4 regions of the Polaribacter sp. 20A6 genome follow, and region 1 is predicted to be linked to each of the others. Evidence: riboswitches for the same ligand, from Rfam matches in the RefSeq annotation. Region 1 holds a riboswitch; each other region holds the start of a gene.

Region 1 (7,850 bases):
AGCCGTACCTCTTCTAATTGGTCTAAAAGGCGTTGTTGTTCCTTGTGGAAAAGTAATTACCCAACCGTCTTTTATTGCTTTTCCTATATTAGAAATATCAGAATTTTTTACTTGTCTTTTTACATCTTTACCATCACTTCTCCAGGTTCTTTCTATAGATACAGAGCCCATATAAGCAAATATTTTAGGTAATATACCAGATCTCATTGTTTCTCCTGCCGCAACAAAATAAACATTTAACTTCGGTTTCCAGATATAACCTATGTTCTTTATAGAATCGTCTCTACCACTTAAAGAAGCATTAAAAACATGATACATAGCAGCTACATCTGCAAAATAAGTTTGATGGTTAGAAATGAATAAAACTCCAGAATCTGGTAAGTTTTTAAGATTTTCTGAACCTTCTATGTGTAGACTATTAAATTTACGATATCTACCGTGAGATACAATTCCGAAAATTCTGATAAGCCATTTTTTTAGTAATAAAATATGGCCAAATGGATTCCTTTTAAATAAAGGCATTCTATATTCGTTTTAGTTAGTTTAACAAACTTACAAAACAATTAAGAAAGATGCTATTTAAAGAGTTCTTTAATTTCAGAAAGCATCATAGCTGTTGCTCCCCAAACAATATAACCACCTAACTTAAAGCAAGGTACTTCTACATTATCCATATAAGAAGTATTCATTTTTATAACCGTTAAATTCGTTTCACTTAACAAATCTCTTAATAAAACTTCAATTGTTTGCTCAACCTCATAATTTAGATTAAAATTTGGTTGTTGATTTACATATCCTAAAAAAGGCGTTGCTAAAAAATTACTTGGCGGAATGTATACATCTGTCAATTCTCTAATTATTTCAACAGTCGCCTCAGCTACACCAACTTCTTCAAAGGTTTCTCTTAAAGCTGTTTTTTCAAGGTTTTCATCTTCTGTATCCTTCTTGCCTCCAGGAAAACTTATTTGCGCAGAATGTATGCCCTTATAACTTGCTCTTTGAGTTAGTAAAAAACAAGTTTCATTTTTTAAGTTTGGATAAAACAATGCCAATACTGCCGCTTTTCTTGGATTATTTGCAGTAATTTTATCAGCATCGTACTTTAACCTAATTTTTGGTGCTAATTTAAATTGTGCATTTAAACCACCCAACTCGGTTGTTTTAAGTTGCGTTATTTTATTTTTAAAATCGTTAAAATTCACTTATAAAAATTTAATTTTAACAAAATTATTCATTTCGATTTTAATTAAACCCTATTTGGCAAGAATTTTGAATGATCCTATTAAAATATAACTATGACTAAAAAATACAAGAAACTAATTTTAAGCATTGTACTAGATCTTATTGGTATCATTCCAATACCTTTTATAGATGTTCTTTGGGCACCATTATCTAGTTATTTAATGACCAAGATGTACAAAGGAAAACAAGGAAAAGTTGCTGCTGTAATTAGTTTTATTGAAGAAGCTCTCCCTTTTTTAGATATTATACCAACATTTACAATAATGTGGTTTTATAGCCATGTAATTAAAAAGGAAGATGTAGAAGAAATTATAACGTTTTAATCTTCTTTTTTAAATAAAAATCCTAAACCTAATCTACTTAAAAACTTTTTTTCAAAAGACCAAAAGAATTTAAATTGCCCAAAAAACCAACCTACAATTGGAAGTGTAGCTTGGTAAATAGGAAAAATTAATAAAATTCTTAAAGGCCAAAATACCCAAGGATTTGTTGTTTCTTGAGACAAGCCGATATAACTTGTTATAGGTTTAGCTACCCAAGTAGCAAAAGAACCGTTTATAGAAAACACTAAAATAATTGCTACAATAGACCAATTATTTTTTACTCCCCAACGTTGTTTTAATTTCTCCATAAAACTATTTGTTTCCAGCTTTTTTAGATTTCTTAAACATTAACCAAAAACCGATTAAAACCAATGGTATACTTAAAACCTGACCTGTGTTTAAGGAGTTAAAAACCCAATCTTCTCTACCATCTACTTGTGCTTCTTTTAAGAATTCTATAAAGAAACGTAAAGACCAAAGTACTACCATAAAAAGACCAAAAAGAAATCCTGTTTGTTCTTTTTTATCTGTTTTCCAAAATAAATGCCACATCACAAAAAACAATATTAAGTAACTAAATGCTTCATATAATTGTGTTGGATGTCTTGGCTCCGTTTCTCCTGCCGCTTTAAAAATGACTCCAAAATTAGAACCTGTTGCTTTTCCGTAAATTTCTGAATTGAAAAAGTTACCAAAACGAATAAAGAAACCTGCCAAAGCAACCATAATTGCCAATCTATCTAAGATAAATAACCAAGGTTTATTCAAGTGTTTTTTTGCATAAAAATACATTGCGATAGGAATTCCAATTGCAGCTCCATGACTAGCAAAACCAGTAAAACCAGTAAATTTCCATCCTTTTATAATCCCGAATAAAGAATCGTTTGCACTTTCTTTTATCGGTAAAAATATCTCTAATAAATGATTCTGATAATAAGACCAGCTATAGAAAAACACATCTCCTAAACGCATTCCTACAAGCATCGAAACAAAGACATACATAAATAATACATCTAATTTTTCTGCAGGAATTTTGTCTTCAACATAAATCTTCTTCATTAGTCTTAAACCTAATAAAAATGCTGCTACAAACATTAAACTGTACCAACGTACGATAAAAAAACCTAAATCTATTCCTATTGAAGGATCCCATGTAATTGCTAAAAAGCTCATATATTTCTTATTCTATGTTAGTCGATCGCAGTCGAAACCTCATTATAAAATGCACTATTAAAAAAATATCTCGACTGCGCTCGAGATGTCAATTTAATTTATTCTTTTTTATCCGGAACAGGATCATAACCGCTTCCTCCCCAAGGATGACAACTAAATATTCTCTTTAACGCTAACCATCCACCAGAAATTAAACCATGTTTTTGTAATGCCTCAATGGTGTAGTGTGAACACGTTGGACTGTATCTACAAGTTGCTGGTGTAAATGGTGAAATTGCTACCTGATAAAAACGAACTAGCAATATAAATGGAAAAGAAAGTATTTTTTTCAATGATTAAAATTTAAGAATTAAATGAATACATCCTGATTATGAGATTTCTCAATCGTTCCTCTTTCGAAATGACAATCACACTCAAAAAATTGAAATTCATAATTCGTAATTTCCTTTTTAATTGATTAAAAAAGTGGTGCCTTCTTTGCCATCTTTTAGCTGAATTCCTAAAGCGATTAGTTCATCTCTAATTTGGTCAGACAATGCCCAATCTTTATTTTCTCTTGCTTCTTTTCTTAACTTAATCAACAATTCCACAACTCCATTTATTTTTTCTGAATTGTCTTGAGATTTTTCATTCATCAACCCTAAAACATCAAATACAAATGCGTTAATTGTTGTTTTAAATTCAGTTAAATCTTCTGCAGTTAAACTTGCTTTATGTTCTTTTATTTGATTGATAACCTTTACAGCCTCAAACAATTGAGGAATTAACATTGGCGTATTAAAATCGTCATTCATGGCAGCATAACAAGCTGTTTTCCATTCTTGAACATTAAAAGTAGATGTTTTACCAGCTTCTATTTTTTCTAAAAAATTAACCGCTTCCATTAATTTAGAATGTCCTTTTTCCGACGCTTCTAAAGCATCACCAGAAAAATCTAAAATACTTCTATAATTGGCTTGCATGTTAAAGAAACGAACTACACTTGCCGAAAATGGTTTCGGTAAAATGTTATTTTCTCCAGATAAAATTTCATTCGGTAAAATAAAATTACCTGTAGATTTGGCCATTCTCTGTCCGTTTAAAGAAAGCATATTTGTGTGCATCCAATAATTTACGGGCGTTACACCACTACATGTTTTAGATTGTGCAATTTCACATTCGTGATGTGGGAATTTTAAATCCATTCCACCACCATGAATATCAAAACTTTCACCTAAATATTTTGTACTCATTACAGAACATTCTAAATGCCAACCCGGAAAACCATCGCTCCAAGGAGAAGGCCAACGCATAATATGCTTTTCATCCGCTTTTTTCCAAAGTGCAAAATCTTGTGGATTTTTCTTATCAGATTGCCCGTCTAAAGTTCTGGTATTATTTAATAAATCTTCTACTTTTCTTCCTGAAAGAATTCCGTAATTTTCTTTTTTATTATACTCGTGTACATCAAAATATACAGAACCATTTACTTCGTACCCAAACCCCTTATCAATGATTTCTTTAATCATTTCTATCTGCTCAACAATATGTCCGGTTGCAGTAGGCTCTATACTTGGTGGTAAAAAATTATAGTTTTTTAAAACATCATGAAAATCTACAGTATAACGCTGTACAACTTCCATCGGCTCAATTTGTTCTAAACGAGCTTTTACAGCAATTTTATCTTCACCTTCATCTGCATCGTTTTCTAAATGACCTGCATCGGTTATATTACGCACATAACGTACCTTGTAGCCTAAATGCAATAAATAACGATACACAACATCAAAGAACATAAAAGTTCTAACATTACCTAAATGTGCGTTGCTATAAACGGTTGGACCACAAACGTACATACCAACGTATCCGTCTGTTATAGATTTAAAATTCTCTTTTTTCTTTGTTAAAGAGTTGTATACTTTCAGTTGATTTTCTTTGTACAGTTCCATTAAATAAGTGACTAATTACAGCGGATAAAGATAGACACTTTAAAAAGAATGACGAAATGGAATTTGTTAGAAGTTTAATAAGATTTAAAGTTTGTCATAAAACCTGTTTTTTTTCTTTATTCGGATAATATTCTAAAAAAAAATAAAGTTAAATTTTAAAATAAAAACTATATAAACAACTAAGTCAACAAAAAAAAGCTGTTCATAAGTTTCTTAACAAGTTATTATCTGCTAGAGTAAAAGTTGTGAAATCATTTTTAAATTTGAATAGAATTTGGTTCTAATAACAGCTTTAGTTGTTATAATTAAAAGGGAAACAGGTGAAAAACCTGTACTGTTCCCGCAGCTGTAAGCTCTATTAAAGGTTGTTACATTCTTTGTCACTGTTTATTTCTAAAATGGGAAGACGTAAAAACTAGAGTAAGTCAGAAGACCTGCCAATTTCATATTAGTCGAGCTTTCGGGATAAAGGTTATTGGCACGATGTATCTACTTATATCATTGGTTATCGTACCTTTTTTGACACATTATTAACCATCAATAAATACATTTTATTGATTATAATTTTCGTGAACATGAATTACTCTAGTATTCAGGTTGTTTTGCAAGAAGTTCCTGGTGAAATCAGCATATGTTTTAGCATTTGTGGATGCCAGATTCGTTGTAAAGGCTGTCATTCACCCATATTATGGAAAGAAGAAAACGGACAACAACTCTCTATCAAATTATACCAAAAAACATTACAAAAATACAAAGGGTTTGCAAGTTGTGTTTTATTTATGGGAGGCGAATGGCATCAAAAAGAACTTATTAATCACCTTAAATATGCACAAAAAGAAGGCTATAAAACCTGTCTGTATACTGGTGAAAAAAGGATTGATAAAAACTTACAACAACACCTTACTTGGCTTAAAACTGGAAAATGGATCTCTAAAAAAGGAGGCTTAGAAAATCCTAATACAAATCAGCAATTTATAGACGTAAAAACAAATAATATATTAAATCATTTATTCTTAAAAAACTATTAAGCTATGATTCGCTTAACACAAAAACAGGTAGATCAAAAAATTAATTTTATCAGTAATTACATTAACGCTAACAATGCTGCAGATGGCTCTAAAATAGATGCCAACGCAAATGTTTCTTCAAAAAACATAGCCACAATGGAAGCTGAATTAAATAAAGACATCAATGTACAAGTAAATAGGCAGTTGGTGAAAAATAAAATTGAACAGTTGTTTAACAAGGAACTAGCTAATGAATATGTAAGACAAATAGAAGCTCATGAAATTTATGTACATGATGAAACTTCTTTAAAACCCTATTGCACTTCTATTAGCATGTATCCGTTTTTATTTGATGGATTGACAAAATTGGGCGGAGAAAGTAAAGCTCCTCAACACTTAGAGAGTTATTGTGGTGAATTTGTAAACCTTGTTTTTGCGGTAAGTTCTCAATTTGCAGGTGCTTTGGCAACTGTAGAATTTTTACTATATTTCGATTATTTTGCTAGAAAAGATTTTGGAAAAGATTACCTCTACACTAATACAAAAACGGTTTCTAACCACTTACAACATGCTGTTTACGCCATAAACCAACCTGCAGCTGCCAGAGGTTATCAATCTGTTTTCTGGAACATTTCTTTGTATGATGAAAAATATTTTGATAGCTTATTTGGTGAATTTGTTTTCCCTGACATGACAAAACCGCAATGGGAAAGCCTTAAAGAACTACAACAGTTCTTTATGAAATGGTTTAATAAAGAAAGAGAAAAAGCTGTTTTAACTTTTCCGGTAGTTACCGCTGCAATGTTAGTAAAAGAAGGCAAACCTGTAGATACCGAATTTGCAAATATGTGCGCCACAGAATTAAGCGAAGGAAATTCGTTTTTTATATATCAATCTGAAAGCGCAGATAGTTTAGCTTCTTGCTGCAGGCTAAGGAACGAAATTAGCGATAATACTTTTAGCTATTCTCTCGGTGCTGGAGGTGTTTCAACTGGCTCGATTAATGTGATTACTCTAAATATGAATCGCTTAATTCAACAAGGTAAAGATCTTAAAACCGAAATCAATAAAATTCAAAAATATCAAATTGCCTACAGAAAATTAATTGAAGAATATAAAAACGCAGGAATGCTTCCGGTTTATGATGCTGGTTTTATATCACTTGATAAACAGTTTCTAACTATCGGAATTAATGGAATGGTAGAAGCAGCAGAAAGTCAAGGAATAAAAGCAGAAAATACGCCAATCTATAAAGATTTTGTAGAAAAACAGCTCAAAATAATTTTCGACGCAAACAAGGAAGCTAAAGTAACGTATGGTTACATGTTTAATACTGAGTTTGTCCCTGCTGAAAATTTAGGTGTAAAAAATGCAAAATGGGACAAAGAAGATGGCTTATTTGTACCCAGAGATTGTTATAATTCTTATTTCTATCCTGTAGAAAATAATGCTATCAATTCTTTGGATAAAATAATACTGCATGGTACAGATATTATAAAGTATTTAGATGGTGGTTCTGCACTTCATTTAAACCTAGAAGAAGCTCCTAATAAAGACGGTTTTCTTAAGCTAATTGAAGCTACAGCAAAAGCTGGATGCAATTATTTTTGTTTTAATGTAAAGATTACTATTTGTAATGAATGTGGTCATATTGATAAAAAAACACTTCAAAAATGTTGTGAGTGCAATTCTAAAAATATAGACTACGGAACACGAGTTATTGGATACCTAAAGCGTATTTCGAACTTTAGTTCAGAGAGACAAAATGAACACGATTTAAGGTTTTATCACTTAAACAATATTAAAGCTTCTTAAACCACCCCAACTAATTAAGGAATGAGTTTCTTCTTTTACAGAAACTTGTTCCTTCCATAAGTAAATAAAAAACTAACAATAAGAAAATTACAGTTACCCTCCCAAATAGAAACCATTTTTTAAATCAAACAAATCTTCACAATTATATGTCTTGTAGAAAGTTTACATGTAGTACTTTTGCCAAACTTTTAAAAAAGGGTGTCAAAAAAATTATATGATTAAAAAGAGTTTATTATCATTAGCACTAGGGACTTTTGCCATAGGAATGACAGAATTTACAATGATGGGTATTTTACCCGATATTGCTAAAGACTTAAATATTGATATTCCTTCTGCAGGGCATTTAATTTCTTTATACGCTT
Region 2 (7,850 bases), on a different contig from region 1:
CTATCATAGCACTGATACTACCGCTATGAACAGGTATATACGGAATTTGATCTCCGTAATTACTCGCGCCAGCAGTAACGTCTATAGATTCTTGGTACGTATAACTTAAGTTTGTAGTGTATTTAAATTTCTCACCTAGACTCCCACTCGATTTTATATTTGTTTCTATTCCGGTTGTTTCTACTTTGCCTAAATTAAACATAGACCAACGGAATAAATTAGCGCCAGGAATCGCAACAATTTTGTTTTCTATCCAAATTTTATACACATCTGTTTGTACATCAAATGCTGTTTTTTTAAAGTCCGTTTGATAAGAAAACCCCAAATTTACCTGAGTAGCATCTTCCGGGTCTAAAAAAGTATTTCCGATAAACGTATAATACAAATCATTAAAAGTGGGTTGTCTAAAAATCTCCTTATAAAAACTTCTTATCCTAAATTTATTAGATTCAAAAGGTTGCCAATTCAGCATAATTGTAGGTGAATATTTTTGTAAATCTTCTGCAGCTTCATAATACAGAACCGTTTCATCTACGGTTGTACTTAATAAACTTGCTTGAATGTGGATTTTATCAAAATTAAAATCAGCAGCTAAAGCTGATAAAAGCGTGATTCTTTTAGGATATGAAAATCTGTACAAATTCGCATCCATCGTATTCTTTTGTAAGTCTGTTGCCAAGGATAATTTCCAAAAAGGTAAAACCTGAAACGTATTTACCATCGATAGATAATATTCTTCTTGTGTATATCTATTATCTAGCTCACCATCCACTTTTATAATTTCTGGATCTACGTAACGAGAATAATTATGCGCATACTTACCTCTTAACACAAAAAAATAAGAGTCGTTTACATGCTTTGTATATGCACCTTGTAGAAAATTATTTTGATCCCATAAACGTTGCGGACGCTTAAAACGATTGGCAACGATAGCTCCTGGCAATCCACGTTCAGAATCATAGTGATATAATTTCACGTTCCAATTATTCTTAATTCCATTCGAACCATGTAAAGACGCTTCTGCCCTAAAAGATTCGATATCGGCATTATTACGTGTTGCTATTGTATCATAACTTCCGTTTGTATATCTAAACTTATACTTTCCGTTGGCATTGAGATATTCTGTACTAAGGCGAGCACTTAAATGCTCATTAATTTTGAAATCTAAGTTTACAGAAGGATTAACCAGTCCAAAAGAACCCGTTTTTAAACTGACGTTGGTATTGCTATTTTTCCCTTCAGAAAATTGAGGAGTTTTAGACTTTAAATAAATACTATTGGAAGAAGCATACGATTTAGCAGATTGATCTAAATCTGAACGCTGTCCTTGATACAATGAAACAGCTTCCATGTTTTGCACAGAATATTTACCTAAATCTATTTGTCCGTTTTGTGCGTTTCCAAGCTGAACACCATCATAAAAAACTCCGGTATGTTGTGAGCCCATTCCTCTCACATTTATGGTTTTTATTCCTCCAATTCCGCCATAATCTTTTAATTGAACTCCGCTAAAAAAACGAATAGCATCTGCAACACTAGCATTACTTAAACGACTTAAAGTTTTCCCCGTTAAAGTCTGAACAGTAACTGGAGAAAAATGTATTTTAAGCTTCTCTTTATTCGTTATTAAAAAGATTTCCTTAAGCTGAACTGCTTTTGTAGAATCTATTTTTTGGGCATGCAAAAAACTTGAATTAAAAAATCCAATGCTCAATAAAATAACCCCAAAAGAATGTAAAAAAGAATTCCTCATACTTGAATTTCACGTACGAGGATAGAATAAGAGAAGTACTACGTATCTAAAATAATAGATAGGCAGATTCCTAATTCTAGCTTCAATCCTCGAAAGCTTAATGAATTATTAAAAAAATGGCAGGTCTTCTGACTTACTCCTTCCACCCGGTCTTCCCATTCTTTCGAAAAGTGACTATTCGGATTTCAATTTTAGAGCTTACAGCTGCGGGACAGTTCTAGGTTTACACTAGATTCCCATTTTAATATCAAGTTTTTAAACTTGATAACCATTCTTAGTTAAAAAATAAAGTACAAATTTATCTACTTTTCAGGAATAAACAACACGCTTTTATTGTTTATTTCTAAACAACCTCACTATTCCTTAAAACCTAAAAAAAGCACAAATAATTTGAATAAAAAGCATCAATAATGCTACTTTGTTGAAGTAAAAAAAATGACTAATTAGAAAGGCAGAAAATACCCTTTAGAGAATAAAATACTTAAATATAAACTATGATAAAGATCAATAGTTTCAAAATTTAAAAGCCGTATAAATATCTTATAGAAAAAAAACAACTCCAAATAAAATAACTTAATGACTGAAAACACTGTCCCCCAACAATATTAAAATACTCAAAAATTATAATAAATGAAGCTGTAATAAACTCATATATAAAATGGTATCTAAAAAACCACTGTACTTTTCTTTCAATTTATTTTTTGGTTTTCTAAAAAAATAAAAATCTTTAGAGAAACCTGATTACTACTTTTAAAACAAGGTTTCTAAAAAAAGCCTCACGGATTTCCGTAAGGCTCTCAATTAGAACTCTTTCCTTTTCAATAGTTTCTTTTCTAAATACTATTCAAATATATTCCAATAAAACATATAAATTTTACGGGTTTCCGTAAATAGCAGTTTTATATTAAAAAAAGAATTACACTAACCCAAAATCTTTAGCAATAGCAACCAAATGCGTTGGATTACTTGCATTAAAATGTTCCTTTAAAAATTTTAACCTTTTTTCTATAGCACTTATACTAGAGGGAAAACACCCTTTTTTTCTCAGGCTTTTACTTATTTCTTCTTGCAGTGATCCCATAGAAAGTGATGCTATTAAAAAAATATCAAAATCAGTAATCTCTAGAGCTTGCTTTGGATGAACCGTAGTATTTAATTCTGGCGAAATATAAAACTGATTTGTAGTATAAATTCTATGCATAGCATTCCTTAATTCTTTTAATCCGTTTCTATTCTTCCAAACATAGCCATCTATCTTTAGATTCTTATACAAGTGCTGAATTTTATAAGGCTTATCTTCAACAGAGAAAACAATAATCTTTAAATCTGAAAATTCTTTCCTAATTTTATGTATTAACTCTTCTCCTGACTTTAATTCTTGCGGAGTTCCATCATTTTTAAAAGACAAATCAGAAATAATGAGATGGTAAGGAGCATTGTTTAAATAAGCGTTTTTAATTTTAAAATACGCATCATCACAATACGAAACAAAATCTATATCTTTTATTCCTATTTCCTCTAAAGCTATTTTAATTCCGCTATTAATAACATCTAGATCTTCTGCGACCAAAACCTTTTGAAACATTTTTTACTTTTTAAAATGAAAAGTTTTCTTTAAACTCCTCACTAATTCAATATCAAATTTAATTTTTCATTTTATAGTTTTTATACGGGTTTCCATATTTATAAGTACTTTTTTTTTAAGAAAAAGTTAACTATTATAATGAGGACTGTAAACATTCGTTTTTTTCTACGACAGAATTTAAAATAAAAATAATGAGATCTTTACAATTTATTCTATTCCTTTCACTCATTTTTAATAGCTGTATTGAAGATGATATTATCGCAGATAATCAACCAGAAATATTAAGTTTTAACAACTCCATTACAGAACTTGGTATAAAAAACACGCATCTATACAACACAAAATACACTAATAATATAGGAGAAATAACAACTCCTCAAATTAATTGGAACAGCAGCAATGCTAACATTGTATCTGTTTCTAACACCGGCTTACTTACAGCACTATCCATAGGAACATCCGTAATTACAGCTTCTGTAACAACTGAAAGTGGAAGTATTATTACAAACGAAAACAATATAGAAGTTATAGCTGTTGATAAAAAACTAACAATAGATAATGTTATTGAAGAGATAATTATCTCTAAAACACACCAATACACTTCAACTTTTACAAATGAACTTGGAGAGATAGAAGATTTAAAAGTATCTTGGAATAGCTCTCACCCCTCTATTATTACGGTTTCTAACGAAGGCTTAATTACAGCTATTAGTGAAGGTACAGCAACCGTTACAGCAAGTACCACAACAGCAGACGGAAAAACAATTAACACGGAAGATACAGTAGCGGTAGTAACTATAGACGAACGTATAAGTATTAATAACCCAATAGAAGAGTTAAACATAAGCAATACCCACCAATACACCACAACATACACTAACAGTAGTGGAGAAACAGAGAACACTGCTATTACTTGGCAAAGTTCTAACACAAACGTATTAACAGTTTCTAATACCGGCTTAATAACCGCAATTGCACCGGGAGAAGCTGTAATTACAGTAACAGTAAACTCTTCTAATAACACGCTTACAACCCAAGATTCAGTAATTGTTATTGGCAACACCACTCAAGAAAAAACAGGAACTTTAAAAACATCAAGTAGTTATGAACTTAGAGGTGATTTTACTTTAAAAGAAATACCAAACACAAATGATTTAGAGTTAACAATTGACGAAAACTACAAAGCATCAGACAGACTACCTGGTTTATACTTATACTTTACCAATAATATAAATACAGTAGCAAATGCTAAAGAAATACAAAAAGTTACTGTGTTTGAAGGAGCCCACACATATATTATAAAAAATACAGGTATTAATGATTTTACACATTTATTATATTGGTGTAAACCATTTGGTGTAGACGTAGGAAATGGAGAAACTAAATAAAAGAAACATGAAAAAACATACAATTACATTCGTTTTAATAGTATTAGCAAGTAACATTAGTTTTGCACAATGGACTAAAGGAAAAGGAAATGGATATTACAAACTTGCAGGGTGGCAATTACAGTATGATGAGCATTATACAGATACAGGAGCTAAAGACCCTAATAGAACTAGAACTTTGTTTAACACTAGTATCTATGCAGAATATGGGTTAAGTAATAAATTTGATGTTATTGCATACGTACCATTTTTTGCTAGCTCTTCTCAGAATAATCAAATTTCAGGTACTACAGGAGGAACTATTAGCCAAGGGGAAACAGTAAATTCTTTTGGAGATGTAGATTTAGGTATTAGGTATGGTTTATACAAGAAAGGAAATTGGGCTGCTGATATAAAACTAACATTAGGCTTACCAACAGGTGATAATAATGGTGGTAGCGATGGTAGTTTTCAAAATGGAGATGGAGAATTTAATCAAATTCTATCATCATCTCTTGGTTACTCTACATCTTATAAAGACAAACCTATTTACTTAAAATCTTATTTAGGTTACAACAATAGAAGTGAAGGTTTTTCTGATGAATTTAGGACTGGCTTAGAAGCAGGAATCAATTTAATAAACAATAAACTTTGGCTAATTACAAGGTTAAATGTTGTAAAATCTTTTAAAAATGGATCATTAAATGCTACCAATAGTAATGGAAGTATTTTTGCAAACGATATTGAATACAGTAGTTTTGGTTTTGAAACAGCTTACTATATTACTAAAAAACTAGGTATTTCACTAGGCTTCGACTCTGCTTTTTCTGGTAAAATAATAGCCGCAAGCCCTTCTTTCTCTGGAGGAATATTCTTAGATATAAAATAATTTTACATTATAAAGAGTAATTAAAAAAAGCCAAAATATGTATTTATTTTGGTTTTCTTATTTTTAAGCATTAATCCCTTTAAATTTAGTGCAAACAAAAAAGAGGAATCATTTCTGATTCCTCTTTGCTTAGTAGCGGGAACTGGACTCGAACCAGTGACCTTCGGGTTATGAGCCCGACGAGCTACCTACTGCTCTATCCCGCGATATTGTTTCAGAAATAACAACTTAGCTTTTAACTTTCGAATCATAAAATCGACCCGTTATTTCCGGCGGCAAATATACAACTTAATTAGAGAATTGTGCTCTTTTTAAATAAAAAATATAAATATATTTTTTATTTATCCATTTTCAACAAAAAATCAACCTTCAAAAATAAAAATTAAAGTAAAAAAAAAGAGTAATCATTGCTGATTACTCTTTGCTAGTAGCGGGAACTGGACTCGAACCAGTGACCTTCGGGTTATGAGCCCGACGAGCTACCTACTGCTCTATCCCGCGATATTGTTTCAGAAATAACAACTTAGCTTTCAACTTTCGAATCATAAAATCGACCGTTATTTCCGACTGCAAATATACATCTTTATTAAATAACTGACCAAACTTTTTTTTACTTTTTTAAAACATTTTTTAATACACTAAATTCTAATCAAATATAAAAAGGAATTATCTTTGCACTATGACGCATAAAGCAGGTTTTGTAAATATTATCGGAAATCCTAACGTAGGTAAATCAACATTAATGAATGCCCTAGTAGGTGAAAAGCTGTCTATCATAACAGCAAAGGCACAAACAACGAGGCATAGAATCTTAGGAATTGTAAATGAAGACGACTTTCAGATTGTCTTTTCCGATACTCCGGGTATTCTAAAACCTGCCTACGAGTTGCAGTCTTCTATGATGGATTTTGTAAAATCTGCCTTTGAAGATGCAGATGTACTTATCTATATGGTAGAAGTTGGTGAAAAAGAATTAAAAAATGAAGCTTTCTTTAAAAGAATCATCCATAGTGAAATTCCTGTAATCTTATTATTGAATAAAATAGATAAGTCTTCTCAGGAAGAAGTGGAAGAAAAAATTGAATATTGGAAAAATAAAGTTCCGAATGCTGAAGTGTTTGTAATTTCTGCATTAGAGAAATTTAATGTTCCTGCGGTTTTCGATAAAATAAAAGAATTATTACCAGAAGGTCCTGCTTTTTATCCGAAGGATCAATTAACAGATAAACCTGAACGTTTTTTTGTAAATGAAAAAATTAGAGAGAAAATTCTAATGCATTATAAAAAAGAGATTCCGTATTCTGTAGAGGTAGAAACTGAAGAATTTATAGAGGAAGAAAATATTGTGAGAATTCGTTCTATTATTATGGTAGAAAGAGAAACTCAAAAAGGAATTATCATTGGTCATAAAGGATCTGCACTAAAACGTGTTGGTGCAGAAGCTAGAAAAGATTTAGAAAAATTCTTTGAGAAAAAAGTTTTTATAGAACTATATGTAAAGGTTAATAAAAACTGGCGTAGCGATAAAACGCAACTAAAACGTTTTGGCTATAATCAAGGTTAAATAAGAAAGAACTCTATAAAACCTATTCTTAAAATATCATTCCCGTTAATGTTGCTTGTAACAGATAAAAACGGGAATGAAGTTAATATTTATTGCTCAATAATAGTGATTAACAGATTGTGCAATTCTTTCATTTGATTTTTTCCAGTCTCTTTACCTATACTTCCTAAAAAGTATAATAACAACCATATTAAAGGTAGCGCAACCAATATAGCAATAGGAAACACCAAACTCTCTCCTAAACGATATTGCACATAAGCGAACACTCCTACTCCTAAAAACAAGGTAGCTACCACAAAATGGACAAACATAAAAAGTGTCCACACTTGTGGTTTTGGCCCAAATAGTCCTTTTAAGGTAGAAGAGTTCTTATCTACTTTTACAATTTCGAAATGCAATTGTGGCGACCAAAAATGACTTTTTCTCACAGGAATATCAATAAACACATGTTTATCTGCAACATTACTCCTATATATACAAGCATCACTTTTTAGATACGTTGTAATTCTTTCTAGCAATTCTTCAGGATTCTCTTTTAAATCAATAGAAAATCTAGGCCTTAAAAAAAAATCACTATTCCTTTTTTCTTGAATACTCATTAAATTGATATTATTTTTTAAATGTAATTAAAAATTCCATTTTGATAACAATTCAAGCAAAAATCAATAGAAAAACAAGATAAACTTCGTTAG
Region 3 (7,850 bases), on a different contig from region 1:
ACCAGAAACTCCACCTTTAATTTTATGCGGAGAACGCAATCCTTTATACCTGTTTTCTAGTTCAATGGCAAACGTGATGCTTTCATCTAAACCATAACGACACCATGTAGAACCGACACAACTTTTTACAGTTCTTAACGATTTTCCGTACGCATGTCCGCTTTCAAAACCAGCAGCAATTAACTCTTTCCAAATAGCAGGTAAATCGTTTAATTCTGCACCAAAGAAATCGATACGAGCTCCACCGGTAATTTTTGTGTATAAATTGTATTTCGATCCAATTTGGCCTAGAACAATTAAATCTTCTGGAGTAACTTCTCCACCAGCAATTCTTGGCACTACAGAATAGGTTCCGTTACGCTGAATGTTTGCTAAAAATTTATCGTTTGTATCTTGAGTAACATCTTCTTTATTTGGCGTGTCATTATATAAACTTGCAAAAATTGAAGAAACTAACGGCTTACAAGTTTCACAACCATGACCAGTTCCACAAGCATCTAACACCTCGTTAAAGGAAGTCAGTTTTTTAGCTTTTATAATTCCGTATAACTCTTGTCTGCTATATTCAAAATGTTCACAAATTACATTTTTAACCGTTTTACCAAGTGATTTCAACGTTTCGTTTACCAAATCTGTAACCATTGGTTTACAACCACCGCAACTTGTACTTGCTTTTGTTGATGATATAACTCCGGCTAAATCCTCACAAGAACCGTCTTTTATGGCTCCACAAATCTGACCTTTTGTTACATTCTCACAAGAACAAATTTGCGCTTCGTCTGGTAAATCTAAAGCACTACCAAAAGCACCGCCTTCTGTTGCTGGCAATATTAATTGTGCTGCATCTTCTGGAATTGGCATTCCGTTTAAATATACTTGGTGCAACATATTATAGTCCGATGCATCACCAACTAAGATTCCTCCTAATAAAGACTTTCCATCTAAACTAACATTAATTCTTTTATATAAATGCTGAGTTTTATTTTCGAAAATAACTGAATGTCCTTTTGATGCTGGCATAAAAGGCTCTCCGAAACTTGCTACATCTACACCAATTAATTTTAATTTGGTAGACATATCTATCTCTGCAGGCATTAATTCTTCTACATTTCCAATAATTTGATTTACTGCAACGCCCGCCATATCATAACCAGGCGCCACCAAACCAAAAATCATTTGGTTGTACAAAGCAACTTCTCCAATTGCAAAAATACTTGGATCGGAAGTTTGCATTTTATTGTCTACTACAATTCCGCCACGAACACCCATTTCTAAACCAGACACTTTACCTAGCTCATCTCTCGGTCTAATTCCGGCAGAAACGACTAACATTTCTACGTCTAAAACATCATCTTCGCCAAACTCCATTCCTGTAATACATGTATCACCTAGAATTTGATTGGTTGCTTTGTTTAAATGAATATTTAATCCTATAGACTCTAATTTTAATTGCAATACGTTACTACTTCTAGAATCTAATTGTCTTGGCATTAACTTAGAGGCAAACTCTACAATATGAGGTTCTAATCCCATATCCATAACGGCTTTACCTGCTTCTAAACCTAACAATCCTCCACCTAAAACGGCAGCTCTTGCATTTGGGTTTTTCTCTTTCAGTTTTGCTGCATACGCCAACATTCCTTCTAAATCCTCTATAGTTCTGTATACAAAAACCCCTTCTTTTTCTACGCCTTTAATTGGTGGAACAAAAGCAGATGAACCTGTTGCTAACACTAAATAATCATAAGAAAAGGCTCTATCGTTTGCCGTAGTAATTACTTTAGATTTTCTATTGATTTCCGAAACTCTTTCATCAACAATTAAATCGATATTGTTTTCTTTATACCATTCTGCAGGTGCCATTTCTAAGGCTTTTGCATCTTGATTTTCGAAAAACTCACTTAAATGAACTCTATCATAAGCAGGTCTTGGTTCTTCACCAAAAACAATAACTTTAAAATCTTTACTTTCTGGAGTTGCTGCAAATTTTTCGCAAAATTTATAACCAACCATTCCGTTTCCGACAACTATAACTGTTTTCATAATTACGTATTTGAATTACAAAACTAAGTATTATTACGTATTAATACTTATTTAAAGTAATAAACTTTACGTATTTATCAAATTATTATCGATTTAAAGGAATGAATACTTATAAATTTGATTTTATTTAAAATTTAGTAATTAGAATTGTTAATAGTGTATTTAGGTTTTTATGCGATAACTGTTTTTAATATCTTTACCATTCACACTTAATTATTTTTTTTAATGGACGATTTTTTACTGTATTTTAAAATGGGGTTAAACCATGTGTTAGATTTATCTGCTTACGATCATATTTTATTTTTGATTGTGCTAGCTGTTGTATTTAGCTTTAAACAATGGAAAAAAGTTTTATGGTTAGTAACCTTATTTACAATTGGTCATTCTGTTACTTTGGCTTTATCTGCCTACGGAATTCTAAAAATTAGAATAGATATTATTGAATATTTAATTCCGGTAACCATTTTTATAACTGGAGCAATAAATGTTTTTACAGCTAAAAACACTGCTTCAGGTAAACAAAACATCAACTTAATATTTGCTTTGTTTTTTGGTTTAATTCACGGTTTAGGGTTTTCTAACTATTTTAAAATGATGGTTGGTAAAGAAGAAAATAAATTGTTTCCGCTATTAGAATTTGCATTAGGTATAGAAGCTGCTCAAATTATTATTGTCTTAGGTATTTTAATTGTTGGTACATTACTTCAAAACTTTTTTAGAGTTAGCAGAAGAGATTGGATTTTAGTTTGCTCGTCTATTGTAATTGGTTTTTCTATACAAATGATGCTAGATAGAGTGTTTTGGTAAGCCTTAAATTTTAAAGTATTAAACTGCTGTTTGCAGACTAGCTGCGTTAGGGATTGCAGTGAAAATCCTTTTTATGAAGGATGAATAAAAAGATTGTAGGGGAAAGCCCGACCTATAAGGGAACGCCCAAAAAATTATTCATAACAGCTGAAAATAAATTTTGTCTAATTATTAACGTCATATTTATCTAAATCTTTTTACTTTCGTTCTGTATGACTGAAAAGAAACAATTAAAATACGATAGGGCTTATTTAAAAATGGCTCGCGAATGGGGGAAACTCTCTCATTGCAAACGTAAACAAGTAGGTGCGTTAATTGTAAAAGGCAGAATGATCATTTCTGATGGCTTTAACGGAACACCTACTGGTTTTGATAATTCTTGCGAAGATTGTAATGGAGTTACAAAGTGGGAAGTTTTACACGCAGAGGCAAACGCGATCTTAAAAGTGGCGTCTTCTACACAATCTGCAGAGGGTGCAACCTTATATATTACCTTATCTCCATGTACTCAGTGCAGCAAATTAATTCACCAAGCAGGAATAAAACGTGTTGTGTATGCAGAATCATACAAGGATACTTCTGGTATCAATTTTCTAGAAAAAGCAGGCGTAGAAATTATGCATTTACCTTATGAAGAATAGAAACAACCTCCCTATATACTTATCTTTAGCAGTTATTTTTGGTTTACTTATTGGACTTTCGCTTAACGGAAGTGGTAGCAATATGTTGTCTTTAAATAAAAATTCGTCTCAAGAACTAAAAATAAGAAAACTTATTAATTTTATTGAAAAAGACTACGTAGATACCGTAAATACAGAAAGTCTTTTAGACGGAGCTATTACGCAAATGTTGGGTAAACTAGATCCGCATTCTGTTTATATTCCTAAAGAAAAGCTGCAAGCAGTTACAGAAAACATGCAAGGTAATTTTGTAGGAATCGGCGTTCAGTTTAGAATGATTGAAGATTCAATTACCGTTATTCAACCTATAAAAGGTGGACCAAGTATAAAAGCAGGAATTAAGGCAGGAGACAGAATTTTAATGGCTAACAAAGATACTTTGTATGGTAAAAAAATGTACACCGATAAAGTGCCTGGTTATTTAAAAGGGAAACCAAATACCAAAGTTGCGCTTAAAATTTATAGAAAAAGTATTGACTCTACTTTTACCGTTTCTGTGACTCGTGGTAATGTAAATATTAAAAGTGTTGATTTAGCATATATGGTGAACGACTCTGTTGGTTATATTAAATTAGATCGTTTTGCGAGAAATACTTACAGTGAATTTAAATCTGCATTAAACACCTTAATTGATGATGGAATGACCGATTTAATTCTTGATATTAGAGGCAATGGTGGTGGTTTTATAGACATTGCAAATAGTATTATTGATGAATTTTTAGAAGATGATAAACTGATTGTTTTTACAAAAAACAATAAAAACGAAATAGATGAATCTTTTGCAACCTCTAAAGGTGATTTTGAAAAAGGTGGTTTGTATGTTTTAATTGACGAAAACTCTGCTTCTGCATCAGAAATTTTAGCGGGTGCTTTACAAGATAACGATAAAGGAACCATTATTGGAAGACGTTCTTTTGGAAAAGGTTTGGTACAAATAGAAATGGATTTAGGCGATGGTTCTGCTGTGCGTTTAACAACGGCTCGTTATTATACGCCAACCGGTAGATCTATTCAAAAACCATATGACCACAAAGGAAATAAGAATTATTATACAGATTATCAGAAGAGGGTTTCTAATGGTGAATTGTTAAATAAAGACAGCATAAAAGTGGTAGATTCTCTTAAATATAAAACTCCTAAAGGAAAGATTGTTTATGGTGGCGGAGGAATTATTCCGGATGTTTTTGTACCAATAGACACTACTTCTTATATGAATGGTTACTACTTTAATACCATTAATGATTTTGCTTTTGATTATGTTGATAACAATAGAAAAAAGCTGCAAAAATGGACAATAGATAGTTTTATTACAGATTTTGATACAGATGGGACTGTTTTTAATAGTTATTTATCTGATATTAAAGATACTTTTAAACCTTCTTTAACAACCAAAATAAGCTTAGAAAAATACCTAAAAGCTTCTATTGCAAATACACTTTTTGGCGATGTTGGCTTTTACAGAATTATGCACCAGGATGATAAAATGATTCAAAAGGTTTTGGAATTGGAGAGTGAGAAGTAGTTTGTGGTTTTAGTATTCAGCTTACAGCAGCAGTATTCAGTGTTTTACGCTGTTTGTTAATTCGAATGGAGAAAGAAATCTCATAATGTTGCTCGCTGTTTTGGGATCACTGTTATGAGATTTCTCCTTTCGTCGAAATGACAAATTGGGTGTTTTTTTCATACAGTTCGTCATTCCGAAATGAGCTTTTTTTAAGCGATTGAGGAATCTCATGAATTTGCTCATGTTTATGGTATCACTGCTATTAGACTTCTAAATACTTCTCAGTGATAAGTTCTGTGTTTTTTTGCATTCAGCTTTATCACTTCAAAATAAGAACTTTAGCGATTGAGAAATCTCGCTATCTCATAAAAGGAAATTGCAATTCCTAAGACCTAAAAATACACTAGATTATTTGTTGAAATTAGTTTTTTATAATGAAAAAAGGGGATACTTTTGCATCATAAATTTTTGGTTTTATATTCAATAAATTGAATTAAAATTAAAAGGGAATCAGGTAGTTTTTTTAAGCCTGAGCTGTTCCCGCAACTGTAAGCATTGTCTAGTTTAGATTATCGTTATTTCTTACACCACTGTCTTTACAAAAGACGGGAAGGTTTTAACAAAATGCAAGCCAGGAGACCTGCCAAAAATTATATTCGTCTTTTTTAACTTTCGGGAAAAAAGTTAAAAGAAATACGTGTCATATGCATGGTTTTTTCGCTTTTTAATAAGGGTAAGAACTTGCCTATTTTGTTATTTAAAATTTTAAAATCAATCATAATGAAAAGTTGTCTAACTAGATTAGCCTTAATTGGCTTATTATTTGCAGTATCTTGTACTAAAAAAGATGTAGTTCCTGAAGCTCCAATAACTTACAATAATGCCTTTATCTTATCTCTAGAAAGTGATAAAACAGCACTTACATTTCTAGACGAAAATCAAATTGCAACACCAAACGTTACTGTATCTGAAAATGCAGAAAGCACCTCTTTTTCTAGCTATAATAATCAACTATATATTGTAAGTCAAAACGGACCATCATATATTTCTAAAGTTAACTTAGAAACATTAAGTGTAGAAGAATCTATAACTTCTTCTAACGTATCTTCTCCATCTTATTTACAAATGTATTCTAACACGGATGGTTTGGTAATTAATACCTCTGGAAGTGGAAGAAGTAGAAATTACAATCTTTGCCATGTAAATACCACTACTGGTATTGGTGATGCTATAAGTGAGGTTTCTAATGAAATTCTTTTTAACAATGCTGCACTAATTGTAGATGCAGAAAATGTGTTAATTGCAGATGGAAAGGAATTAGTTGTAATGAATATGACTACTAAAGAATTTACTTCTGTAATAACTTTTGATGACAGTATTTCTGGACTTTTAAAAGATAAAAACGGAACTATTTGGGTAGCAAAAGAAAAGAGAGCCACAGCTGCCACCTTTACAAAACTAAATGAAGACTATTCTATAAATGAAACAGTAACTGATACAGATGGTGTTATTAATTTATACACAAATAGTATTTTAACAATGAACTCAGAAAGTGTGAATGCTTTTTGGTCTGAATCTGCATCTGGAAAAATTTACACTTTTAATACAGAAACCAAAGTAATTGAAGAGTTTGCAGCACCAATTAACGACGGAATTGCATTTAACACAGTTGTAAAACAACACCCAAATACGAAACAAGTTTACGTTATCGGTTTAAAGGATTTTATAGATCCAGATAATAGTGGTTTAGTAATTTATAACGCAGATAAAACTGTAGCAAAAACGGTAGATAACGTAGGAGCTTCTCCAATAGATATTTACTTTTCTGCTAAAGAGTTTGAAATCTAAAACAAGTACCCTAAAATAAATCTACAAGGAAATACTTTGTAGATTTATTTTTTCAAAAAATCAATACAAACTTCAATTACCTCTTCTAATTCTTTAGACATGTTTTCTTTTTTCCAAGGATGAGAAACATTAAAAATATGATCTGCATTTTTAATAATTTCGAATTGACTTTCAGCATTCCAAGAATGTATATTTTTACCTTCATCAATAGAAACAGAAGTATCTTTATCTCCGTGAATTATTAACTGTGGAATTTTTAAATTTTCTACCGCTTTCTGAATATTTAAACGCTCTTCGTTTTCTTTAAAATCTAAATAAAACTGATAGAAATGCGGCATACTTTGTTTTGTTCGTCCGTTTAAAACGTATTTAACACCTGTTTTCTTCCAGTTTTCTAAATCGCCAATTGTTGAGCTTCTAGAGCCAAAATCGCACACTGCAGCTAAGGAAATTACTTTTTTCACTCTTGTATCTTCATTTGCTTTTAGTAAGACAATTCCGCCACCTCTACTATGTCCAATTATTGAAATATCATTTATTTCAACTTCGTTTTTATATTTTTCTTCGGATGAAATCCAATCGATAACACTTTCTAAATCGTCTAGTTCTTTGGTATAATTATTATTTCCAAAAGCTTCTAAATCCGGAAAATCTATAGGGTTTTCAGCGGTACCTCCGTTATGAGAAAAGTTGAATTTTATAAAGAAAAAACCTGCTTCTGCAAACGCTTCCGCCATTAAATTCCAAGCTCCCCAATCTTTAAAACCTTTGTAACCATGACAGAAAATAACTACTTTTTTTGGTTGATGATTCTCTTTGTAAAAAACATCTGCAACAATAGGTTTACTGTGTTTTCCTTGAACGATTAAGTTTTTTAAAATTTTCATATTCTCTTTAAATAAATAGTTTTATAAATGTAAAAACAGCTACTAAACCTGTTATTATGGATAAAATTAGATTGATATCTT
Region 4 (7,850 bases), on a different contig from region 1:
TGGTAGTTGCCAAACCAGTTTATCAAAATCAAATAAAACAGAAGCTAAACGTATAACTCAATAAAAATATTTATACAAAAATTTTGGTTTTTGCAGAGTCTCTTCTTTTATTCTCTGCAATTGATTTTTTTATTTTAAAATTTATTGGAATAACGGTGATAAATATTGATTCTATATCTATTAAAATTGGTGCTTTTTTTGAAATGATAATTCTTTCTTTTGGAGTGCTGTATAGAATGAAAATGTTAATTAAAGAAAATGATTTTATGAAAAATGAAATCATAAACTATTCTAGAGAAATTGAAGTTCTTTCTGTTAATATAAAAGACGATTCTAATTCAGATAGTATAGGTAATCTAAGCATTAGAGAAAAAGAAATATTTGATTTAATCGTTTTAGGGAAATCAAATAAAATAATTGCAGATGATTTAAATATCTCTATAAATACAGTTAAATTTCATGTCAAAAATATTTATGGAAAATTAAATATTAAAAGTAGAAAAGAAGTTTTAAAAATTTAAACTATTTTAGTAATATGTAAGTTCAATTCATAAAAAGGAAAATTTACGTTAATATTAAAACAATTTATAAAGTATTTATTTAAAACGTAGTAGATATTTTTCTTATGTTATTGTTTGGTTTCTTATATGTCTATCTATATAAGGTCTTCTATGTGAAAAAAACTAATAATGAAAATTAAATTACTCTTAATATTTCTTTTTATAGTTGGGTTTAAAACTTTTTCTCAGTCTGATGTTTATTATTTTAAAGATGCTAATAGCAGTTTAACTTATAAGAACATTGCTCAAGAAGAATTTAAACCCTTAGATAAAGAAGTTTTAGAAAAAAAGTCTGAAGCTACTTTCTGGTTTAAAATCCCTGCTAATAATACTGACTTAAATTATATATTTAGAATTAAAAGTATAAGAGCCACTAATGCAAAGGCGTATCAAAATTTAAGAGAAATTAAAAAGTTGAGAAACCAAAGGTATTCATCTTTTAAATTTTCTAGAGAATCGCCAATGTATGTAAAAGTTAGTTCTAATTTTAGTTCCTATTTTCCTGTTGAATTAAATACAGTGGAAGATGCTGCTTTTGAAGAAAAAATACAATTACTGATTGATGGTTTTTATTATGGAGTCGCTTTTTTGGTAATTCTGTTCAGTATTAATTATTTCTATTTTTTTAAAGACAATTCATTTTTATATCATGCCTTTTTATTGGCAAGCTTAACGCTTAGTTTTATTTTATCAGATGGTATTTTGCATTTATTTAATGTAGATGAAAAAAATATTGAATTTTTAATTCTTTTAAATTATGTGATACTCGCTTATTGCTCTTCTAGATTTGCTAATGGTTTTCTGTTATTAGATGATTATTATCCTAAAGTAAAAAATTATACCTATATCATAGGTGCTGGTATTATTCTGTTTGTAATTTTATTTTTAATTTTTAAAAAGAATGATTTATATATAATCTTAAGTATTTTAACAGCAATACTTTTATTTGTATATTGGTTTTTAGGTGTATTACTTTTTAAGGAAAATACGCATACTAAATTATTTACGTTTTCTTATGTAATTATATTGTTTAGCGGAATAGATTTTTATATTTTAAAAAATTTCGGAATTTCTTTATTTGAAACCAATGCCACTAACTTAAAAATTGGTGGTTTTATACAGATTATAATCCTTTCATTTGCTGTGATATATAGGGAAAAGGATTTAAGAAAGTATAACTCTTTAATGAAGCAGGAGATTATAAAGTTTTCTGAAGAAATAGAACAACTTACATTACAAGAGGAACCTATAAAGGTAAAGTTAGATGTTTTAAGTTTTAGAGAAAGAGAAATTTTTAATTTAATTGTATCCAGTAAATCAAATAAAGAAATAGCAGCTGAAGTAAATATCTCTGTAAATACCGTTAAATTTCATGTCAAAAATATTTATGGAAAATTAAATATTAAAAGTAGAAAAGAAGTTTTAAAAATTTAAGCTATTTTTAAGTGCTAATTCATAAAAAGAAAATTTACGTTAATATTAAAAAAGTGTATTGTGTTTATTTAAAATTTAGTAGTAGTTTTTCTTAATTTATTGTTTTTTAGTTTCTTATATGTATGTGTAAGATGTTGTACTTGAAAAAAACTACGAATGAAAATTAAACTATTATTAATCTTTCTTTTTATTATTGGATTTAAAACTTTTGCTCAATCTGGTGTTTATTATTTTAAAGATACTAATAGTAGTTTCAGTTATAAAAATATTAATAAAGCAGAATTTAAACCTTTAAAAAAAGAGGTTTTAGAGAAACACTCTAGTGCTACTTTTTGGTTTAAGATACCTGCTAAAACTACGGCTTTAGACTATCTTTTTAGAATAAAAAATATTAGAGCGATTAATGTTCATGCATATCAAAACTTTAATGAGATTTCTAAATTAAATAATGAAAGATATGTTTCTTTTATGTTTTCTAGAGAAGACCCAGTATTTATAAAAGCGAATTCTAATTTTAGTTCTTATTTTCCTGTAGTATTGAGTACCGTTGGTGAGGGGAGTTTTAAAGAAAAACTACAATTAAGTATTAATGGTTTTTATTACGGAGTTGCTTTTTTAGTGATTCTTTTTAGTATCAATTATTATTACTTTTTTAAAGACTCTTCCTTTTTTTACCATGCTTTTTTATTAACGACTATCACTTTTATTTTCGTGATTTTTGACGGTTTCTTAAATTTTTTTAATGTTGACCAGAAAAAAATAGAACTCCTAATTCTATTAGATTACATTTTATTAAGCTATGCTTCTTTAAAATTTGGAAATAGTTTTCTCTTGTTAGATAAGTATTTTCCAAAAGTAAAGAAATATACTTTTGCTTTGTTTTTGATAATCGTTTTATTAGTAATCTCATTTTTTATTTTAAGAGTAAATCAATTATATATAATTCTAAGTGTTTTTACACTACTACTTTTATTTATCTATTGGTTTTTAGGTGTTCTACTTTTTAATAAAAATAACTACACGAAGCTCTTTGTGTTTTCTTATGCCATTTCATTATTTAGTGGGTTAGATTTTTTCGTTTTAAAGAATTTTGGAGTTTCATTATTAGAAACAAATGCTACCAATTTAAAAATAGGAGGCTTTGTACAAATTATAGTATTATCATTTGCTGTTTTGTTTTGGGAAAAAGATTTAAGGAAATATAATTTCTTTATGAAAAATGAAATTAGAAAGTTTTCTAAAGAGATAAAACATCGTACAATACAAGAAGAAGCTTTAAAAGTAGATTTAAATAATTTGAGTTTAAGAGAAAGGGAGATTTTTGACTTAATAGTCTGCAGTAAATCAAATAAAGAAATAGCAGCTGAAATAAATATTTCTGTAAATACTGTAAAATTTCATGTGAAAAATATTTATTTAAAATTAGATATTAAAAACAGAAAAGAAGCTTTAACATTAAAAAAGTCATAAAACACTAGGGTTTTAAGGTAAACCACCCAAATACTACCCAAATACTACCCATAAAATAAATAGAATTAGTTATTATATATAGTACATTTGAAATATAAAATTAACCCCCCAATAATTTTAATTGTAAAGACCTTCAATATTTCTATTGAAGGTCTTTTTTTATTTCATTTTCTCAAAAAATGTCATTTTATAATCGGGTAATAAATCTGGATTTGTAATTTTAATAAAATCTTTTAAAACTAAATCAGGTCTCGTGGCAGCTAATTCATAATATATAATTCCGCCCGTTTTTCCTTTCTTAATTGTTGAAGTGTAAATTTCATCATTTTTAAAAGCATCAAATTCTGCATAAATTTTATTACTTTGTAATAATTGTTCTTTGGTAGAAAAGAACCCTGGAGAAATCCAATATTCAGCATTTTGACCTTTATCAAAAATACTTTCAAAACTTAAAGACAAACTTCCTTTTCCTTTTGTGTGTTTCCATAAGTAGTTAAGGTTTGCATCTTTTATAAATTGTGCTACAAAACTTTCACCTGCAGGTAAATTCCAAATATCTTTACTCATGATTGCACCAGACAAAATGGTTGGTTTTTTGGTTGATTTTAGTGCGATTTGTTTTGCTACTAAATAATTACTTTCAATTACTTTAAAAATACTATCAGCTTGTTTTTCTTTATCAAAAAGAACACCAAAAAACTTAATCCATTCTGCTCTTCCTAAAGGAGTTTCTTCTAACCAATCTCCATTATAAATTACGTTTATTCCCGCTTTCTGTATAGTCGTTAAGCTTTTGTCTGCCGAAGAAACACTATAACCAACTACTAGTTCTGGTTGTAAGTCTAATAGTATTTCAGTATTTAAAGAGGTTTCTTTACCTATTTCTTTTATTTTTCCTGCATCAATTAACTGTCTTGTTTTTTCTGATGATACATATCTAGCATAGGGAAAACCGATAATTGAGGTTTCTTCGTTTAACAACTCAACCATAGGAATATGAGTTGTAGAAGTAACTACAATTTTTTGAATAGGAGTATAGATGGTATTTTCTAAAGGTGTATTTTTTTCTGATTTATTTTTAATAATATATTCAGAAACTTCTTTAGAATTTTGATAGGCAGATTTTATAACCAACTTTTTAACGCCATTATCCTCTACAATATCAAATCCCTTAGCGTATTTAATACTACTTTCTGCTTGTGTATGATTATCAACTTTAACAATCTCTTTCTTACAAGAAACTGTTATCAATAAAAATAATAAAACAGGAATTAACTTTATGTTTTTCATTATGAATACACTTGATTTTCTTGTTCTTGAACTCTAATAAAAGTAGTTCTTTTAGTCAATTCTTTCAGCCTGCTTGCACCAACATACGTACATGTAGACCTAATTCCGCCTAAAATATCTATAACAGTATCATCTACATTTCCTCTGTAAGGAACTTCAACCGTTTTTCCTTCGGATGCTCTATAATTTGCAACGCCACCAACATGTTTGTTCATGGCAGTTGTAGAACTCATTCCGTAAAAAGCTTTAAATTTATCTCCATTTTTTTCAATCAGTTCACCTCCGCTTTCTTCATGTCCAGCAAGCATGCCGCCTAACATTACAAAATCAGCACTTCCACCAAATGCTTTAGATAAATCTCCAGGAATTTTACAGCCACCATCAGAAATAATTTGTCCGCCCATACCATGTGCTGCATCTGCACATTCTATAATAGCAGAAAGTTGCGGATAACCAACCCCTGTTTTTACACGTGTTGTACAAACAGAACCAGGACCAATACCTACTTTAATTATATCAGCGCCAGCTAATAATAATTCTTCTACCATTTCTCCAGTAACTACATTACCTGCAATAATTACTTTATTAGGGTGATCTTTACGCATTTTCTGAACAAAATTCACAAAATGTTCTGAGTAGCCGTTAGCAACATCAACACAGATAAAGTTTATTTGAGGAAATTCAGATAAAATTTCTTTTACTTTTTCAGAATCGTCTTTACCTGTTCCGGTACTAACGGCAATATTGTTTAGTATTTTTTCATCAGCTTTTGCTGCAAATTCTCTCCATTCTTCTATAGAATAATGTTTATGAATTGCAGTGAAAAGGCCATGTTTTGCAAGTGCTTTTGCCATTTCAAAAGTACCAACAGTGTCCATATTTGCAGCCATTATAGGAATTCCTTTCCAAACAACATCGCTGTGTAAAAAAGTAAACTCTCTTTCTAAACTTACTTGTGATCTCGATTTTAATGTAGATCGTTTTGGGCGAATCATTACATCTTTAAAACCTAACTTTAATTCATTTTCTATTCTCATTTCTATCAAAATTATCAATCCTTAAAGGTATAAAATTTGGAAACGAATTAATTAGATTGTTCATAAGAATGCATATATATTTGCAACGATTTTGGTTTTGATGTAGAAATAATTTACATCGAATTAAAAGGGAATCTGGTTGAAATCCAGAACTGTTCCCGCAACTGTAAGTTTATACTAAGCTTGTGCTGAGTTTATTTCAGCATCATTTAGTACCTCTTTAGAGGATGTTATTAATTCTTTTACCACTGACATTTTTTTGTTGGGAAGGTATAATAACATAAAACGAGTCAGGAAACCTGCCATAAATCACGAGTTTAAAACTTTCGGGATAAAGGTTTATGTACTAATTCTATTTTGTACACAAATTTACCTGATTTATTTAGATTCCTTGTTTAACAAGGAGTAATCATTATTGTTTTCTTGTAAAAGAAGAAGACTTAAATTAAATCATTAAAAATGAAAAAACAATTATTAATTGTTGGTGTTTTGGCATGTAGTTTTGCTAGCACAAATCTTTTTGCACAGCAAAAAGAAAAAGTAGAGGCTTTAGATGAAGTTGTTGTTACAGCAACAAAATTCAATCTAAAAAAAGAGAATACCGGTAAGGTAATTCAGAAAATTACTCAAAAAGAATTGCAACAAAATGCTGGTAAAAATGTTATTGAAATTCTAAATAATGTTGTTGGTATTGATGTTAGAGGTGTAAATTCTAATGCATCAGAACCAAGAAGTATTAATATTAGAGGAGGAAGAAATAGGCAAGTTTTAGTTTTAATTGATGGTGTGCCGGTTACAGATCAATCTGCAATTAATCAACAATTCGATTTACGTTTATTAGCCGTTAGTCAAATAGAGTCTATTGAAATTTTAAAAGGTGCATCATCTACATTATACGGTTCTGGAGCAGCTACTGCAGTTATTAATGTTGTTTTAAAGAAAGCATCAGAAGATAAAATTTCTGGTTCTTTTGAAACAAGTGTTGGTACAAATAATACCGCAAATGTTAAAGGAAGCGGATTGTCTGATAACAACCAAAACGTAAGTTTAAACGGTACTTTAGGGAAACTTAATTTCTTAGGTTCTTTTAGTATTACTGGAACAGACGGAATGTCTGCTGCAAAAAGTAAAACAAATGCTGTTTATGAAAATGATAGTTTTTACAGTAAAAATGCATTGTTAAAATTAGGTTATGCAGTAAATGATAAGTTTTCTATAGAGACTTTCTTAAATTATGATGATTTTGATTATGATTTTGACGCAGGGGCTTTTTCTGATAGTGATGTAAATACAGGAGATCAAGAGCAGTTTAGAGTTGGTGTAAAACCAAAATACACTTATAATAAAGGAGAAGTTTACTTATTAGCTTCTGCAAATGTGGTAGAAAGAAATTTAGAGCAATTCAATTCTTTTGCTGGTACTTTAGACAACTACGAATTTGTTGGTAGAAGTGTAAATTTAGATTTAGTAAATAGATATGATTTTAAGGATGGTAAAATTCAATTAATTACAGGTTTAAATTATCAAATTCACAGTAATAATACAGTTACTCCTTTTGCAGAAATTGAAAAAGGAATTGCAAATTTTAATACTGTAGATCCTTATGCAAGTGTAGTGTATATAACAGATTTTGGTTTAAGTGCCAATGTAGGTGGACGATTAAATATTCATAATGTATATGGTAATCATGCAGTTTATGACGGGAATCTTGCGTACTCAGTTTTAAAGAATGAAAATGCTTCTATTAAATTATTAACTTCTTATAGTACAGCTTTTATTACACCAAGTTTGTATCAATTATATGATGGTTTTTCTGGTAATTTAGATTTAAAACCAGAATCTAATGAAACTTTTGAAGCAGGTTTTGATGTAAATTATAAAGATTGGCTTCAGTTTGATATGGTTTATTTTAATAGAAAAGAGGAAGATGCAATTATTTATGATAATGCTACTTACAAATATGGTAATGGTTCTTCTGATGCAAATGGTTTGGAAATAAATACAAATATTACGCCTCTTAAATTTTTAACTGTTAACGCGTCTTATACGTATGTAGATA

Evidence for each region. Region 1 has a riboswitch for cobalamin ahead of nrdG (anaerobic ribonucleoside-triphosphate reductase activating protein). Riboswitches for the same ligand answer to the same signal wherever they lie in the genome.
Region 2: linked by a shared signal. The riboswitch ahead of GQS57_RS07165 (TonB-dependent receptor) and the one ahead of nrdG (anaerobic ribonucleoside-triphosphate reductase activating protein) in region 1 are both predicted to bind cobalamin.
Region 3: linked by a shared signal. The riboswitch ahead of GQS57_RS04245 (hypothetical protein) and the one ahead of nrdG (anaerobic ribonucleoside-triphosphate reductase activating protein) in region 1 are both predicted to bind cobalamin.
Region 4: linked by a shared signal. The riboswitch ahead of GQS57_RS16755 (TonB-dependent siderophore receptor) and the one ahead of nrdG (anaerobic ribonucleoside-triphosphate reductase activating protein) in region 1 are both predicted to bind cobalamin.

Annotation. Positions count from the first base shown of each region.
Region 1 is NZ_WTPZ01000009.1:49,660-57,509, forward strand. It holds gene GQS57_RS16590 (1-acyl-sn-glycerol-3-phosphate acyltransferase) at 1-522, opposite strand, end outside; gene GQS57_RS16595 (CoA pyrophosphatase) at 576-1,202, opposite strand; gene GQS57_RS16600 (hypothetical protein) at 1,296-1,565, shown strand; gene GQS57_RS16605 (DUF6787 family protein) at 1,562-1,873, opposite strand; gene lgt (prolipoprotein diacylglyceryl transferase) at 1,878-2,738, opposite strand; gene yidD (membrane protein insertion efficiency factor YidD) at 2,837-3,070, opposite strand; gene cysS (cysteine--tRNA ligase) at 3,188-4,666, opposite strand; cobalamin riboswitch at 4,925-5,123, shown strand; gene nrdG (anaerobic ribonucleoside-triphosphate reductase activating protein) at 5,242-5,694, shown strand; gene nrdD (anaerobic ribonucleoside-triphosphate reductase) at 5,698-7,488, shown strand; gene GQS57_RS16635 (MFS transporter) at 7,703-7,850, shown strand, end outside.
Region 2 is NZ_WTPZ01000002.1:767,151-775,000, reverse strand. It holds gene GQS57_RS07165 (TonB-dependent receptor) at 1-1,684, opposite strand, end outside; cobalamin riboswitch at 1,854-2,041, opposite strand; gene GQS57_RS07160 (response regulator) at 2,670-3,338, opposite strand; gene GQS57_RS07155 (Ig-like domain-containing protein) at 3,530-4,726, shown strand; gene GQS57_RS07150 (hypothetical protein) at 4,734-5,594, shown strand; tRNA gene GQS57_RS07145 (tRNA-Met) at 5,728-5,800, opposite strand; tRNA gene GQS57_RS07140 (tRNA-Met) at 6,023-6,095, opposite strand; gene era (GTPase Era) at 6,274-7,158, shown strand; gene GQS57_RS07130 (GTP-binding protein) at 7,248-7,757, opposite strand.
Region 3 is NZ_WTPZ01000002.1:112,825-120,674, forward strand. It holds gene nirB (nitrite reductase large subunit NirB) at 1-2,043, opposite strand, end outside; gene GQS57_RS04230 (HupE/UreJ family protein) at 2,269-2,850, shown strand; gene GQS57_RS04235 (dCMP deaminase family protein) at 3,063-3,491, shown strand; gene GQS57_RS04240 (S41 family peptidase) at 3,481-5,052, shown strand; cobalamin riboswitch at 5,487-5,697, shown strand; gene GQS57_RS04245 (hypothetical protein) at 5,815-6,882, shown strand; gene GQS57_RS04250 (S9 family peptidase) at 6,927-7,769, opposite strand; gene GQS57_RS04255 (glutamate dehydrogenase) at 7,777-7,850, opposite strand, start outside.
Region 4 is NZ_WTPZ01000010.1:11-7,860, forward strand. It holds gene GQS57_RS16730 (helix-turn-helix transcriptional regulator) at 156-521, shown strand; gene GQS57_RS16735 (LuxR C-terminal-related transcriptional regulator) at 690-1,994, shown strand; gene GQS57_RS16740 (LuxR C-terminal-related transcriptional regulator) at 2,151-3,464, shown strand; gene GQS57_RS16745 (ABC transporter substrate-binding protein) at 3,624-4,754, opposite strand; gene GQS57_RS16750 (GMP reductase) at 4,754-5,791, opposite strand; cobalamin riboswitch at 5,867-6,113, shown strand; gene GQS57_RS16755 (TonB-dependent siderophore receptor) at 6,251-7,850, shown strand, end outside.